2 regions of the Chitinophaga sp. YIM B06452 genome follow, and region 2 is predicted to be linked to the other one. Evidence: riboswitches for the same ligand, from Rfam matches in the RefSeq annotation. Region 2 holds a riboswitch; the other holds the start of a gene.
What was found. Region 2 has a riboswitch for thiamine pyrophosphate ahead of R3I13_RS20375 (TonB-dependent receptor). Riboswitches for the same ligand answer to the same signal wherever they lie in the genome.

Region 1 (8,326 bases), on a different contig from region 2:
AAAGTCTTCCGGCGTGCGGCGGCTGCGGCTTAGCGCAAGCTCCACATCGGCGGGCGTTTTGGCGTAAATGGCGGCTGATGCATCGTTCCAGCTGTGCCGGCGGAATATATCTTCGAAAGACATAAAATAGATTGAAAGGTTCAATGCGGCGGGGTTCGTCACCTGCGAAACCCTTGTTGTGCATGTGCGCCTGCGGTTCATTTCCCGGGGAATAGCCCGCTGGCGGATCGTCTTCTTATAGCGCGGCGGACATCGCCTTACTCATCCAGGAAAGCCACCAGCGGACTGCTGGCCACTGCCTGCGTGCTGACGCCGCCCAGCCCGGCGAGGAAAGCTTCCCTTCCCGCCTCCACGGCCTGTTTGAAGGCAGCGGCCATTTTTACCGGCTGCTGCGCCACTGCGATGGCGGTGTTCACCAGCACCGCATCAGCACCTATTTCCATGGCCTGCGCAGCGTGCGACGGTGCGCCAATGCCTGCGTCTACGATCACCGGCACGGTGCTCTGGCTGATGATGATCTCCAGGAAATCCAGCGTGCGAAGGCCTTTATTGCTGCCGATGGGTGAGCCGAGGGGCATCACTGCCGCCACGCCTGCGTCTTCCAGGCGCTTGCACAACACAGGGTCCGCATGAATGTATGGCAGTACTACAAAACCCAGCTTTGCCAGTTCCCGCGCGGCTTCCAGCGTTTCCACCGGGTCCGGCAGCAGGTACCGCGGGTCCGGGTGTATCTCCAGTTTGAGCCAGTTGGTTTCCAACGCCTCGCGGGCGAGCTGCGCGGCGTAAATGGCTTCTTTTGCGGTGCGCACGCCTGAAGTATTGGGCAGCAGGTGAATGTGCGGGTGCTGTAGTACGTTCAGCATACCGTCCTGCTGCGTGTTGGAAGTATCCACGCGCTTAAGCGCCACGGTTACCAGTTCTGAGCCGGAGGCCAGTATGGCGTCTTCCATGATCTTAGACGATCCGAATTTGCCGGTGCCGGTAAACAGGCGGCTTTCAAAAGTTCGTCCGGCTATGATGAGAGGGTCCATGATGTTTAATTTTTGATGAATCAATTCTTCAATAGCTGCATGATCTGCTCCACTACCGCCTTTTTATCAGGCGCGTGGGTGATCAGCCCGGAGACGGCGATGCCATACACGCCGGTGTTCATGATTGCGGGAATGTCTTCCAGCAATATGCCGCCGATGGCGAGCACGGGTAGATTGTGGCCCATGTCTTTCATGAGTTGCCGGTAGCCTTCCAGGCCTAAAATGGGGCTGAGCTTTTCTTTGGTGGTGGTGAACCGGAAAGGCCCCGCGCCGATGTAATCCGCGCCGGCATCTGCGTGTACGCGCGCATCGTGGATAGTATTGGCGGTTCCGCCCAGCCAGCAATTGCTGCCTACGATCTTGCGGGCTTCCTGCACGGGCATGTCCTGCAGGCCTACGTGCAGGCCGTAAGCGCCTACCGTTCTTGCAACGGTGGGATGATCGTTGATGGAAAGCATGGCACCGAATTCGTCGCAGACCTGTTTTGCTTCGAAAGCGATGGCGGATACATCGCCCGATTTTACGCGCAGCTGTATCCAGCGGCAACCGGCTTCGCAGGCTGCGCGGATGTTTTCCACGTGCGAAGCGCCGGGTGTTTGCTGGGAAATGTATAAAAGACGTTCCATTTTGTTGGTTTTAAAAAGTGGTTTGAACAGCCTGCATATCGTGCCAGCCCAGTAACGACGGGCTGCTTTGCAGGTATTTGTAAGTATAAGCCTTGCCCTCGCGGCAGGCGTCCGGCAGCGGCGATCCTTTTGCCAGCGATGCAGTGATAGCCGCAGAAAGCACGCAGCCGGAGCCGTGTTTGGGAAATACTTTGCCGGGAGGCGGCGCGAGGTCGAGCGCTGTATCGCCCTCGTAGAGCGTATCCCAGCCAATGCGGTCTGTACGGTGACCGCCCTTCAGCAATACGGCGCAGTGCCGGGCCATCTGCTGCGCGCCCTTTTCGCCATGCGGCTCGCTGCTCATGGCCACAGCCTCTTCGTAGTTGGGCGTAAGCAGGCGCAGGTAAGGAAGAACGGCCTCCCACTGTTTGTGGATAGCGGAATGAAAAACATAACCTGCCGATGCTTTCAGCACGGGGTCGAGAATGAATTGCAAGCCCGGCGTTATTTTGCGCAATGCGGGAAATACTTCGGCCAGCACATCCGGGTGTGAAACGATGCCCACTTTGCAATACGCTACCGGGAATTTTTCCAGCAACGGCAATGCCTGGGCAATGATCTTCTCTGCGGGCAGCCACTCCACGCCCAGGAATTCGCTGTCCGTTTGCGCGGTGAGCGCCGTGCAAACGCCGAGCCCGCGAAGCCGGTGCGCTTCAAAGGTTTTGATGTCTGCCAGCAAACCCGCGCCACCGCTGGGATCGAGGCCGGCGAGGCTCATTACGTAAGTGGACATATGCGGTATGTTGTTTTCATTTTTTTAAGATAAGCCGTCATTGAATGAAAAGGCGACCATTGCACGAAGAGCCGGGGGCCTTTTAGCCGTTCCATGATTCTTTTGCCTGGATAAATATTTCCGCCGCCAGCGAAGGTTCCTGCCAAATGGCTCCCAGCAGGGCTGCGCCGCGGAAGCCCAGCTGTTTTACTTTGCCGGCGTTGGAAGGGTTGATCCCGCCGATGCCTACAGCGTTGGATGGGATCGAACTGAAGTGGCGGCCTGTGTAGCTGGGCTTTGAAATACTGTCGAACACCGGGCCGAGGATCAGGTAATCCCAGCCTTCCGGCCAGGCGCGGTTTGCAGCAGTCCCGTGTATAGCGGGCTGCGCTTCATCAGTTTTTTCATGTAAGACCTGATGACCGAAACCGTTTACCAGTGGTTCTTCCATGGCATGAACAGACGTGCTCACAACGAATCCCGAATGCCTGAAACGTATGATTTCACAGGAAGGGACCACGGCACGAAGCTGTTCGCTGAGGTGCAGTCCTTTGAGGCCGTAAGGCTCTACCAGTTCAGGATACCCCGCCAGCATAATGCGGTGGCGGAAGCCAGGCGGCACGCTTTGCAGCAGCAATTCGTATTCCGCCGCGCTCCAGCCCGGCTTGCGCAGCAACAGCGTTTCCAGGCCCGCGGAAAACAGGCTGTACAATATGGATGCTTCATCCGGAACAGTGCCCGGCGCAGTGACCACCCAGATCATCAGGAATAGATTTCACCGCCCTGTTCTGCAAATGCTTTGGATTTCTCCGCCATGCCTTCCTGCAATTCGGCAAACTCCCTGACCTCCTGCGAGATCTTCATGGAGCAGAAATGCGGGCCGCACATGGAACAGAAATGCGCCACCTTCGCGTTCTCCGAAGGCAGGGTTTCATCGTGGAATGCCCGCGCAGTGTCCGGATCGAGGGAAAGATTAAACTGGTCTTCCCAGCGGAACTCGAAGCGGGCCTTACTCAGCGCATTGTCGCGGTACTGCGCGCCGGGATGGCCTTTGGCAAGGTCTGCCGCATGCGCCGCGAGCTTGTAGGTGATCACGCCCTGCTTTACGTCTTCACGGTCCGGCAGGCCCAGGTGTTCTTTCGGTGTTACGTAACACAGCATGGCCGTGCCAAACCAGCCTATCATGGCCGCGCCGATGGCGCTGGTGATGTGGTCGTAGCCGGGGGCAATATCCGTGGTGAGCGGGCCGAGCGTGTAGAAAGGTGCTTCGTGGCAGTGTTCCAGCTGCTTGTCCATATTTTCTTTGATGAGGTGCATCGGCACATGACCCGGCCCTTCGATCATCACCTGTACATCCTCTTTCCAGGCGGTATGGGTAAGTTCGCCGAGGGTTTCCAGCTCTGCAAACTGCGCGGCGTCGTTGGCGTCTGCAATGGAGCCGGGGCGCAGGCCGTCGCCGAGGGAAAAGGCCACATCGTAGGTTTTCATGATCTCACAGATCTCGGCGAAGTGCGTGTAAAGGAAATTCTCTTTGTGATGTGCAAGGCACCATTTGGCCATGATGGAGCCGCCGCGGGAAACGATGCCTGTCATGCGGCGGGCGGTGAGCGGCACGTAGCGCAGCAGCACACCGGCGTGGATGGTAAAATAATCCACCCCTTGTTCAGCTTGTTCAATGAGCGTATCGCGGAACAGCTCCCAGGTGAGTTCTTCGGCCTTGCCGTTCACTTTTTCGAGCGCCTGGTAGATGGGCACGGTGCCCACAGGTACAGGACAGTTGCGGATGATCCACTCGCGGGTTTCGTGGATGTGCTTGCCGGTGCTGAGGTCCATGATAGTATCGGCGCCCCAGCGGCAGGCCCACACGGCCTTTTCCACTTCTTCTTCGATGGAAGAGGTAACGGCGGAGTTGCCGATGTTGGCGTTTATTTTCACGAGAAAGTTGCGGCCGATGATCATCGGTTCGCTTTCCGGGTGGTTGATGTTGGAAGGAATAATGGCGCGGCCTTCCGCTACCTCTTTGCGCACAAATTCGGGGGTGATGAAGGCGTTGTGTTTGCCGGTGCCGCGGTGCTGCTGCCAGAGGGAATTATCGGCGCGGAATTGTTCTTCCGCCCGCTGGTTCTCGCGGATGGCGATGTATTCCATTTCCGGGGTGATGATGCCTTTGCGGGCGTAATGCAGCTGCGACACGTTGCTGCCGGGCTTTGCTCTGAGCGGTAATTGCAGGTGCTCAAAACGCAGGTGGTCCAGCGCAGGGTCTGCCAGGCGGGCGCGGCCGTAGGCGGAGGAAAATTCGTGCAGCGGCTGCACGTCGCCGCGGCCGGTGATCCAGGGCTGGCGCAGACGGGGAAGGCCCTTGGCCAGGTCTATTTCGATGCGGGGATCGGTGTAGGGGCCGCTGGCATCGTATACGGTTACGGGCGCGTTGGGCTCTGTGGCGCCGTTGCGGCCATGCAGGCGTGTATCCGTGAGGGTTATTTCACGCATAGCCACCTGGATGTTGTGCAGGCTGCCTTTTACATAGATCTTTTGAGAGGCCGGAAAAGGTGTTCTCGTGATGTTGGTGTGCATTTTTTACAGTCTTTTAAAAGTGATGGGAATAGCGGGGCCCGCTGCGCGGGAATACGCGCAACCGCCCACCTGCATCCCGCCGCTGAAGAGTGCGACGCAATGGATGCCGAGCAGGGTTCCAGGGCCGGTTACAGGAAAAAAGATCAACCGCCCTGCGTGGCCTGGATGATCGTTACTTCGTCTGCCGGACGCAGCGTAATGGCGCTCCAGCTGAGGCGCGGCACTACTTTCTGGTTGACGGCAACGGCAATGCCCTTGCGGGTTGAGAGCTGAATAAACTGTAAGAGGGCAGCGAGTGTGGTTTCCGGCTGCACCGCATAAAGTTTATTGTTTACAAGCACTTCCATGATTGCAGGAATTTAGGTGAAACAATAAACTTTAAGGATGTGATGAGAAGGAGTTCAGTATTACTTTTCCCTACGCCAGTGTGAACTGTATCAGGTACTGAGGGTATCATCTCAGTTCCGGCGCCAGGGCCGGAACACCCCTAAAGTGGATACAAATCTAAGCGGAAGATTCTCAAATTCCAAATAGCCGGTTGTTTAGCATTATCTTTGATAACAACCTGTAAATTCAACCGTATGAATAAATTTTGGATGATGCCGCTTTGCCTGTTGCTGCTGGCTGCCTGCCAGGCGCCGGTACAGAAAGGAACGGTGGAAGACAGTGTGACGCCGGAAGCGGACAGCCTTGCGGATACTGCCGTGATGGAAGCGGACTCCGTAGTGGTAGCGCCTGCGGACACACCCGTGCATGTCGATTCCACGCTCATCACCGGGCGGTGGATGCAGCCGGTGCCGGGGCTGGACAGTCTTACGCAGGGCATTTACATCCGGAAGAACGGCAAAGCATCTTCCATAAACATGCATACGCTGCTGTACGATAAATGGTCTTTAGTAAAGGATACGTTGTTTTTGTGGAGCCATTCCGAAGGCGTCAAAAATCCTGTTTCAGCGATTGACACACTCCTCGTTAAGTCGCTGGACGATACATCCATGGTATTATTCCCGCTGAAGGCTGCGCCGGGTTATCTTGAAAAATATACGCGCAAGGGGAAAGGGAAATAGGAGCAGGACAAGTTCCCCGATCCGGATTCGGAAGGTTGTTTCATCATTTGGGTACGGTTATTACACCGGCACCCGAAAGGAGGAACTTGAGAACGCACAAAGTGCTTACAGGTTGTACAACTGCCAAACGCCGATGCCTGTAGCTACGATGGAAAGGAACAGGCCGGCTACAGCCATTTGCAGTTCGTCGATATTCTTGCGTGCGATAACCAGGGACACGAGGCAGGCCAAAACTCCCGCGGCGCCAAGATAGATGGCTGCTTCGGCAGATTTGCTGATGAATGCAAAGGCGGCAGTGATCACACCAATAAAGATGGATGCAAATCCTGCGATCTTAGGCAAACTAGTTGGGTGGTGCATTGTAATTGGATTATATAGTTATGAATAGAAAACCCTTACTGTTGTTGCAGTTCCGCCCTCTTTTCCGGTACAGGTACGTCCTCCCATGGCGTCTTAAGCAAAGCCCCGATATGCCGGTACCGTTCATCCTGGTATTCATCGAGCCCGTAACGCAGACTGGTCGTGTCTTTCACGGTTACGAACGTGCCGAATAAACGGTCCCAGACAGAAAATATATTCGCGTAATTAGAATCGGTCTCAGGCTGGTGGCGGCTGTGATGCACCTTATGCATGTCCGGCGATACGATGATCCAGCTCAGCGTTTTGTCTGCCCAATGCGGCAGGCGGATGTTCGCGTGGTTGAACTGGCTCATGAGCGCGCTGATGCTCTGGTAGAACATGACCATCCAAATAGGGATGCCCGTGAGCAAAATGGCCGTAAGCAAAGCGCCTACGCGGAACAGGCATTCCACCGGGTGATGGCGCAGCGCGGTGGTGGCGTCTACCGCCGTGTCCATATGATGCACTTTATGGAAATGCCACATCCAGGCTATTTTGTGTTGGATGAAATGAACGAGGTATGCGCCGATGAAATCCATCATCATAATGGCCAGCACAGCATGCAGCCAGAGCGGCAGCTGGACGAGGTACAGCAGGCCGAACTGTTTTTCCGTGGTAAAATCCGCCGCTTTCACGATCAGGAACGCAAAGCCAAGGTTCACAATAGCCGTGGTGAGCGTAAAAAAAAGATTGGTGCCGGCATGGCGGTATTTGTTGCCGGAGAAACGTAAACGTGGAATAGCCCCTTCCAGTACCCATAATATCACCAGCCCGGCAACGAGAATAGCGGTACGGTAATAAGAGGGAATATGTTCAAAGAATTCGATCATTTGATTTCAGGGTTGGGCGTGTAGTCATAACAGTTACGTGAAATTCTGCATTGTTCCACTTAGAAATTACGACATTTTGCCCAATTGTGGCGGGTTTCGGGGCTACAATTTCTTTGGGGGGAAAGAAGAAATTCATTCATAGAATGCTTTATATAAGAAGAAAGAATTAACTGTTTCTTAAAATAGCAGTTTCGCGCACCGATAGTTTAAATGTTTAATATGTAGTGATGGTTGATGCGGGGCATAAAAAAGGCCATCCCTTGAGATGGCCTTCCGTATTTTTTATCGGAGTATTAATTAATTGTTCATCAGCAGCGGCATTACCAGCATGAGCAGGTCTTCCTCTTCTGTTTTTTCAACAGGGCGGAGAATGCCGGCTTTGGTGGGCGCGCTGAGGTCGATGGTGATCTCGTCTCCTTCCGCAGCGTGCAGCATTTCGATCAGGAATTTCGCGTTGAAAGCGATCTGCATGTCTTCGCCGCTGTACTGGCAGCTCATGCGTTCGTTGCCTTCAAAAGAGAAGTCCACATCCTGCGCGGAGAGCTGCAATTCGGAGCCGCTGATGCTGAGGGCCACCTGGTTGGTGCTCTTGTTGGCAAACACGCCTACGCGTTTGAGCGCGTTTTGGAAGTCGTTTTTCACGAGGGTGAGACGGTAGGGATTCTCTTTCGGGATCACTACTTTATAATCCGGGAAACGCGCGTCTATCAGGCGGCAGATCATCTGCGCATTGTCGTGCGTAACGAAGAAGTGGTTGCGGCTGTAGGCCACCTGTAGGGTGCTTTCGTTGTCGGGAATAGCAGATTTGAGCAGGTTCAGCGGCTTTTTAGGCACGATGAAATTGTCTGCCTGCGGGCATTTCACGTCTGTGCGGATGTATTTCACCAGCCTGTGCGCGTCTGTAGCCACGAAGGTGAGGTTCTCCGGGTTCAGCTCGAAATAAACGCCGGTCATTTGCGGGCGCAGATCGTCGTTGCTGACAGCGAAAAGCGTTTTGTTGATGGCGGTGATGAGGGCGGACGAAGGCATTTCGAACCTGGTAGCGTCT
Region 2 (8,326 bases):
GATACCCGCCACTTCCGTGAAAGTAGGCCCCGGCGATTCCGCAAGGAGTCATACCGCAGACGAGTTCATTTACCTCGACGAGATCCGCCAGGGCATTGATACATATATCCGGCTGCTATCCGTCGTGAATGGCGTAAATTAGCAGGATATGGAACAACCGGTACTGGAAAACAAACGCGTATTGCTGCGCCCCCTGCAACCTTCCGATGCGGATGCATTGCTGGAAGTGGCGCTGGAACCTTCTCTCTGGGAAGTGGGCCTTACCTGCATCCGCAACCGCGAAGAGCTGGAACGGTATATGCAGATCGCTTTTTCCGAACGCGACCAGGGCCTTTCCATTCCTTACGTGATCATAGACAAAACGAGCGGCAAAGTAGCCGGCAGCACACGATATTGCGGCATCGCGCTGCAGCATAAAAGGACTGAGATAGGGTACACCTGGATACACCCAGGCTTCCAGCGCTCAGGCCTCAACCGCGCCATGAAATTTGCCATGCTGCAATACGCTTTTGAAGTATGGGGCATGAACCGGGTAGAACTGAAAACGGACGAACGTAACGAAAAATCGCGCAATGCCATGGTGGGCATAGGTTGTAAGCAGGAAGGCATTCTTCGCCACCATATGATCACCTGGACCGGCCACCTGCGCAACAGCGTGTTTTTCGGGATGCTGAAAGAAGAATGGCCGGAGATCAAAGAACGCATCTTCGGAAAATATGATTTTTGAGTTTAAACAGAAGCAGTATGAAAATCTGGCAAAAGGATAAAACAGCACTGGCCGAGGTGGAACAATTCACCGTTGGCCGCGACCGCGAAATGGACGCATACCTCGCACCCTTCGACGTGCAGGGCTCCCTTGCGCATATCGCCATGCTTGAATCCATCGGGTTGCTTTCCAGAGAAGACCTCAGCGTGTTGCAGAAAGAGCTGAAGCAGATCTATGCAGAGATCGCCGCGGGGAACTTCGCGCTGGAAGACGGCGTGGAAGACATCCATTCACAAGTGGAACTTTTGCTGACCAGAAGAGTGGGGGAATCGGGCAAGAAGATCCACAGCGGCCGCTCCCGGAACGACCAGGTGCTGGTGGACCTTAAGCTGTTCCTGCGCCATGAGCTGGAAACCATCGTACACGAAACGAAATCACTGTTCGACCTGCTGCAAACGCAGAGCGAAGCTTATAAAAAGCATCTGATGCCCGGCTATACGCACCTGCAGATAGCTATGCCATCATCTTTCGGGCTGTGGTTCGGCGCATATGCTGAAAGCCTGGTAGATGACCTCACCATGCTGCAGGGCGCCTACAAAGTGGTGAATAAAAACCCCCTGGGATCCGCCGCAGGCTATGGTTCCAGCTTCCCGCTGAACCGCACCATGACCACGGAGTTGCTGGGTTTCGAGACGCTCAACTACAACGTAGTATACGCCCAGATGGGCCGCGGTAAAACGGAAAAATTGGTAGCCTTTGCTCTCGCAGGCATTGCGGCTACCCTTTCCAAAATGGCCATGGACGCTTGTTTGTTCATGAACCAGAACTTCGGTTTCATCAGCTTCCCCGACGAACTGACAACTGGTTCCAGCATCATGCCGCACAAAAAGAATCCTGATGTATGGGAACTGATCCGCTCTCACTGCAATAAACTGCAGGCGTTGCCTAACGAGATAGCCATGATGACGGTGAACCTGCCTTCAGGCTACCACCGCGACCTGCAGCTGTTGAAAGAGAACCTGTTCCCCGCGTTTACCACGCTGCGGAACTGTTTGCAAATGAGCAGGCTTATGCTTGAAAATATCCGCATCAAAGAGGACATTCTTAAAGACGATAAATACCAATACCTGTTCAGCGTAGAAGTTGTGAACCGCCTGGTGCTGGAAGGCACGCCTTTCCGGGAAGCTTACAGGCAGGTAGGCCTGGATATCGAAAAAGGCAATTTTAAACCCGATACCGACATTCATCACACACATGAAGGCAGTATCGGCAACCTGGAGAACGACGCCGTTAAAGCACAGATGGAGGCAGTTTTGAAAGGGTTTCCCTTTGAACAGGTGCATGCGGCGATTGAGGCGTTGGTGAAGTGATCAGGGCCATATTACTTCTTTCCGTGGCACGAAAAATCCTTTGATGCAGTTCGGGTTCCGTATGCATATCTGAATATGGGTTTTGGAATGAAAGCCTGCATTTTTATATAAAGGCTCGCCTTCAATAAAAACGCCCCTCACTGAATCGAATGGGGGATTACCATATTTGTTATTCATGTGATGAATGTTTTCAATCACCCTGCAATCAAGCTCCCTCAAAACATTATCTTTTGAATTTTGTGTATCCCAATTTTTGGGAAGCTGGCTTTCGTTATGTGCAGATTTTTTTAAGGACTCATAGGAGAACTTAACAAGGTCGATCCATTTTTTGTCCATAAGATCGAGGCAATGTCCGAGGTCCAGGACTGCGCCGAGCACGGCAGGTTGCAGGAATTTTTTCTTACCGGGAGGGGCCGTCGCAAAATCTAACGCCCTTTCATAATTATTTTGCCAGAAATAGTATCCCTGACCAAGCCAGTCGTACCTGTTTTTACTGGCTTGCAGCATAGTTTTATCTGCAATGATTTGATCTCTGACTGACTGTTCACAGCCGTGAAAGCCCATTACCAATCCAGGCTTTGCGGAATAAATCACATCCGGCATATAGATTTCTATATGAGGTTAACAACAATGCAGCAGTGGTATTCAGGAACTTTTTTTCCTGGATGCAGTTCTCTTTTTTGTCGAGATCGAATTGAAATATACAATTAGATCCGGCAATAGATGACGCATACCCAGCTCATCAATGAGCTTGTCCCGGGCAGCCTGGGAGCGGGACAATTCCCGCCGCTGCGCGATCAGTGCTTTTTTTAGCGCTTTATAGTGTTCTGTATCTGTCATATTTCAAAACTAAGTGAATTTGATGATTAAAAAAAACATCAAAAAGGCCGTTCAAAAAAAGTGAATTACTTTTTTGAACGGCCTTCTCACTTTGCGGGAAACCATGTCAGAATGCGACTCTCACCCCCGTCATAAAATTAAACCTTGCCATCGGCAGGTAGCTGTTCTGCGCCTTCTGCATGCCTTCTTCTATGTACGAATACGTGAAGCCGTTGGGCACGTATTTCACATCGAAAATATTGTTCAGCATCAGTTGCAGCGCCAGTTCTTTGAAGAAGTGCTGCGGAACAGTGTAGTTGAACCGCAGGTCGTTCACGAGGTATGATTTAAGACTGCGCGCCAGGTCGGAGGTATTGTCCAGGTACTGGCGGCCTGTGTATTTGCCCAGCCAGTCGATGCTGAGGCCTTTTACGGGGCGCGCGGTAACGGTGTAGCCGAAGATGAGTTCGGGAGAGAAGGAGATGTCGCGGTCTTTGTAAGACACGGTTTTTTGCCCGCCATTGTCCCAGTCATCCACGAATTCGGAGAAGTCCGGGATGCGGTTCCTGCTCAGCGCTACGTTGCCCGCCAGGGTAAGTTGCGGGCACAGGTTGTAGTATCCTTCCAGCTCTACGCCGAGACGATAGCTTTCCGGGATATTGGTCCTGGCGTATGCGCCTACATCGTTGATCCTGCCGGTGAGCACCAACTGGTTTTTATAATTCATGTAATACACGTTGGCCTGCAGCCCTGCATTTTGTGCATGCAGTACGTAACCGGCTTCGAGGTTGCGCAGGGTCTCATGTTCCGGCGTTTCTGTAACGCCCGCTTCGAAGTCGTCGCGGTTCGGCTCTTTGTTGCCGATGGCGAAGGATGCGTATACATGCTGCTGGTCGTTTAGCTGGAAAGTGAGGCCTGCTTTGGGATTGAAGAAGTTGTATTCCTCGTCCCTCCGGATGCCCGGGTTGTTGCGGAATCCGTTCAGCTCATAGTTCACATGCCTGTACTGCACATCCGCGAATGCGCGGAGTTTCGCAGTGATGGCGAATTCGCCTTTCCAGTAGATATTGAAATCTGATTTATGCGCATCAAGATCATACCAGCGGTGGTCTTTATCAAAGCCGCCGTTCTGCGCCCAGATCACTTTGCCATAGTGTTTGCCATCGTAACGGTTCCAGCCGCCGCCTGCGCTCCAGTTGAAGCGGCTCAGCTCCTGGCGGAATGAAAAGATGCCGCCGTAGAAGTGATTGTCCAGCCACAGCTGGCGGATGAGGTCGGTGGTGTTGACGGGAGCGCCGTTCACCACGGGAGGTTCCACGCCGAAGTCCGCATAACTTTCATCGTTGCGGTAGTTCTCATAATAACCGCGGCCGCGGGTGTAATGCAGCGCTATGTTGAAGTTTATATCCGGGCGGAGGGCCTGGTTGAAGAACAGCTGGTAGTGGTCCTGCTGGTAGTTGTCTGTTTCGTTGTCGTAGAACTGTCCTGGTTTTGAGGCGATGGCGCCGCTGGGATTATAAGTGCGGTTGGTGTCCAGGTCGCCCTGGGAGATGCCGTTCCAGGCCTGGTAAGTTTTTTCCTTACCGGAAAAGACGTTGAGGCGCACCGCCGTTTTTTTGGAGATGTAAGCGGCGGAGGTGTAGAAGGATTTCAGGTCAGAAGAAGCCCTGTCTACATACCCGTTTGAAGATATCTTAGACAGCCTTGCATCGAAGGTGAAGTGATTATTGATAAGGCCGGAACCTGCTTTCACCGTGGTTTTCCAGGTATCGAACGAGCCGTACCCGGCATTCACTTCACCGTATGCTTTTTCGTTGTATTCGTTGGTGGAGAGGTTGAGTGTGGCCCCGAAAGCGCCTGCGCCGTTGGTGGAAGTGCCTACGCCCCGTTGCAGCTGTATGCTGTTTACAGACGATGCGAAGTCGGGCATGTTGACGAAGAAGGTTCCCTGCGATTCCGCGTCGTTGATAGGAATACCGTTTACTGTTACGTTGATGCGGGTGATGTCGCTGCCGCGGACGCGGAGGCCGGTGTAGCCTACGCCAGCGCCTGCATCTGAACTGGTCACCACGGAAGGCAGCTGGTTCAGCAGCAGCGGGAGGTCCTGGCCGAGGTTCTGTTTGGCGATATCTTCTTTACCGAGGTCGCTTTTGGTGAAAGGGGCGTTCCTGCCGGCGCGGAGGCTGGCTATTTCAACGGCTTTCACGAAGAGGCCGGTTTCCTGCAAGGAAAAATCGGCAGTGGCGGCGCCGGGTTGCAGCGTATCGCGGAGGGAGCTGAAGCCCAGGAAGCTGGCCTGCAATATGGGCGCAGTTTGCGCGGGAATGGTGATGCGGTATTGGCCCTTGTTGTTGGTAAAGGTGCTGGGGCCGTTCAATACGGCCACTGTGGCGCCTTCGAGCGGTTTACCCGTGTTCCGGTCCGTTACCGTGCCCGAAACCCTGGTTTGAGCCTGCGCAAAGCCGCTGAGGGCTACGAGCGCAAGCAGGATCATTGTTTTCATTGTCATCCTGTTTATACACATGTTAATGTTCATGCCCGGTCACAGCGCATGCAGGGCATCCGCTGTCAACTATCGTAAAATAACAGGTAAGGAAACATCGCTTACCTTTCCTAACCAGCATTACCTGGTCCAGGTTCAACGGGTGTGATCTCAGCCTGATAGTAAGGCACCCCGAGGTGAAAAGGGATCTGGAAATGAGTGTGCGATCCGGTTTCTGCTGCAAAGTTAGACACATGGAAGGAATTTGGAGGAAATATTTTTCCGGATCAGTTTTTTTCTTATCTTCAGAAAGTTAACCGTCATACATCCTGCTTAAATTCCCCTGCACCGGTATTTTTTATTTATTGTTAACCTTTAACCATCATTCAGATGATCAAGCTTTCGTTAATCGGGCATCTGGGACAAGATGCTGTGATGAACACCGTCAACGGGAAAAATGTGCTCAACTTTAGTGTAGCGCACAACGAGCGTTTCAAAACTGCCGCAGGCGAAGTGAAAGAACGCACTATCTGGGCCAATTGCGCATTATGGGCGCCGAACTCCATTGGCCCTTATTTGCTCCAGGGAACTTACGTGTATGTGGAGGGCACGCCTTACATGGAAATGTATACGGACAAAAAAGGACAGCCCGCCGTATCGCTGAAGCTCCGCGTTACGAATGTGCAGCTGCTGGCCGGCGGTTCGCGCAGCGGTGAAAGGGCCGGGGAAGGAAAAGAGGCTACTGAACCGGATCAGCCAATGGACGATCTGCCGTTTTAGAAAGCGGGAGAGGAGTGGAGCGGTAATTGCCTGCGATTTGTTTGGTTGATGCCTGTTGAATAAACGGCCAGACAATCTGATGTCGGAAACAAAGAACTTCCGCCTGTCAGCCAGGCAGACCATCAGCTGTTTCACAGAATGAAATAAAAATTCAAACAGCTGTAACCCGCCGTGGTACCTGATTTTCAATACCTAATCAATATGTTTTCCGTTTTCGGAGCGAAAAATATTTGGTGGCGTAGAAAATTCGCTTACCTTTGCACCCACATTGCGAGGTAGAGCAGAGGTAGCTCGTCGGGCTCATAACCCGAAGGTCAGAGGTTCGAATCCTCTCCTCGCTACAAAAAATTAAAGGTCCCGCTCAAGGAGCGGGATTTTTTATTTAGGGAAACCAGGTACGGACCCGGCCCTAACGGCTTTTCTAATTTGTAGTACCTTTGCACCCGAACGCAAACTAAACGATCTCATATGCACCGTGCAGGATTTGTGAACATCTTCGGTAAACCCAATGCCGGGAAAAGTACTTTGCTCAACGCTTTGCTGGGCGAAAAACTGGCTATTGTGTCGCCCAAGGTGCAAACAACCCGCCACCGCATAACCGGCATCGTTACCGAACCAGGCTACCAGGTTGTGTTTTCGGATACCCCGGGCATAATAGACCCGAAGTATAAAATGCATGAGAAGATGATGGGCGCCGTGAAATCGGCCCTGGAAGATGCAGACGTTGCCCTGCTGCTCATGGACGCAAAGGATGATACCGAAGACACGCTCGCGCTGTTCAGCTCGCTTAAGCTGAAAGCCACCAGCATTCTCGTGGTCAACAAAATGGACACGCTGGAAAAGCCCGCGCAGGAAGCACTCCGCGAACGCCTCGAAAAATGGGGCAAAGCCAAAGCCATCGTGTTCATTTCCGCCCTGCAAAAGAAAGGGCTCGATGAACTGATGAAGGCCATCCTGCAGCAACTGCCCGAAAGCGAGCCGTTTTACCCGGAAGACACGCTCACAGACCGCTCCACCCGCTTCTTCGTGGCCGAGCTGATCCGTGAAAAAATCTTCCACCTGTTCGACGAGGAGATACCTTATCATACAGCCGTGCTCGTTACCCAGTTCCAGGAAAAGAACACCCTCACCAAGATCTCCGCGGAGATCATCGTGACGCGGGAAACGCAGAAAGGCATTATCCTCGGGGAAAAAGGGAAAAGCATCCGCGAGATCGGGTCGCAGGCTAGAGCGGATATTGAAAAGTTCCTGGACCGCAAAGTGTTCCTGGAACTGCATGTGAAAGTGCGCGGCAAATGGCGTGACAACGATACTTACCTGCGCGAGTACGGGTTGGTTTAACAAGACATTTTAAAAACAAGATCGATATGCCTGGTTTTACAGTAGCAATTGTGGGACGCCCCAACGTGGGAAAATCTACGCTGTTCAACCGCTTGCTGGAGCAGCGGAAGGCCATTGTGGACGACGTGAGCGGCGTAACCCGCGACCGGCAGTACGGTTTGGCCGATTGGAACGGCAAGACCTTCAACGTTATTGATACCGGGGGATTCGTTTCCCGGAGCGAAGACGTGTTTGAACGCGAGATACGCAAACAGGTGAAAATAGCCATGGAAGAGGCGAACGTGCTGATCTTCATGGTAGATGTGACAACCGGCATTACAGACCTGGACGCCGATGTGGCCGACCTGCTGCGCCGTTCCGCCAAACCCGTGTTCCTCGCCGTCAACAAAGTGGACAACCACGAACGCCAGCTGGAGGCCGCAGAGTTCTACAGTATGGGCTTCGAGCGTATATTTTTCCTCTCTTCCATGAGCGGCAGCGGCACCGGCGAACTGCTGGACGAAGTGGCCGCCCTCATCCCGGAAGATGAACAGGCTACGCCGGGCGAAGAAGAAGGCATTCCGAAGATCGCCATCATCGGCCAGCCGAACGTAGGCAAATCCAGCCTGCTGAACGCGCTGATAGGCGAGGAGCGCAACATCGTGTCCGACATCGCCGGTACCACCCGCGATACCATTCATACCCGTTACAAGCTGTTCCAGAAAGATTTTGTACTGATAGACACCGCCGGCATCCGCCGCAAATCGAAGGTGCATGAAGACCTGGAGTTCTATTCCGTGATCCGCGCCATCAAAGCGCTGGATGAAGCGGATGTATGCCTTCTGCTGC

Region 1: another riboswitch for thiamine pyrophosphate. It lies ahead of thiS (sulfur carrier protein ThiS); the one in region 2 lies ahead of R3I13_RS20375 (TonB-dependent receptor).

What each region holds. Positions count from the first base shown of each region.
Region 1 is NZ_JAWLKY010000001.1:1,481,923-1,490,248, reverse strand. It holds gene thiH (2-iminoacetate synthase ThiH) at 1-123, opposite strand, end outside; gene R3I13_RS05800 (thiazole synthase) at 258-1,031, opposite strand; gene R3I13_RS05795 (thiamine phosphate synthase) at 1,052-1,657, opposite strand; gene R3I13_RS05790 (hydroxymethylpyrimidine/phosphomethylpyrimidine kinase) at 1,668-2,429, opposite strand; gene R3I13_RS05785 (thiamine phosphate synthase) at 2,512-3,171, opposite strand; gene thiC (phosphomethylpyrimidine synthase ThiC) at 3,171-4,982, opposite strand; gene thiS (sulfur carrier protein ThiS) at 5,126-5,329, opposite strand; TPP riboswitch at 5,380-5,481, opposite strand; gene R3I13_RS05770 (lipocalin family protein) at 5,564-6,049, shown strand; gene R3I13_RS05765 (hypothetical protein) at 6,155-6,409, opposite strand; gene R3I13_RS05760 (sterol desaturase family protein) at 6,445-7,278, opposite strand; gene dnaN (DNA polymerase III subunit beta) at 7,576-8,326, opposite strand, start outside.
Region 2 is NZ_JAWLKY010000004.1:105,607-113,932, forward strand. It holds gene R3I13_RS20355 (M20 family metallo-hydrolase) at 1-142, shown strand, start outside; gene R3I13_RS20360 (GNAT family protein) at 149-727, shown strand; gene argH (argininosuccinate lyase) at 745-2,076, shown strand; gene R3I13_RS20370 (hypothetical protein) at 2,077-2,679, opposite strand; gene R3I13_RS20375 (TonB-dependent receptor) at 3,023-5,398, opposite strand; TPP riboswitch at 5,489-5,582, opposite strand; gene ssb (single-stranded DNA-binding protein) at 5,768-6,157, shown strand; tRNA gene R3I13_RS20385 (tRNA-Met) at 6,427-6,498, shown strand; gene era (GTPase Era) at 6,626-7,498, shown strand; gene der (ribosome biogenesis GTPase Der) at 7,525-8,326, shown strand, end outside.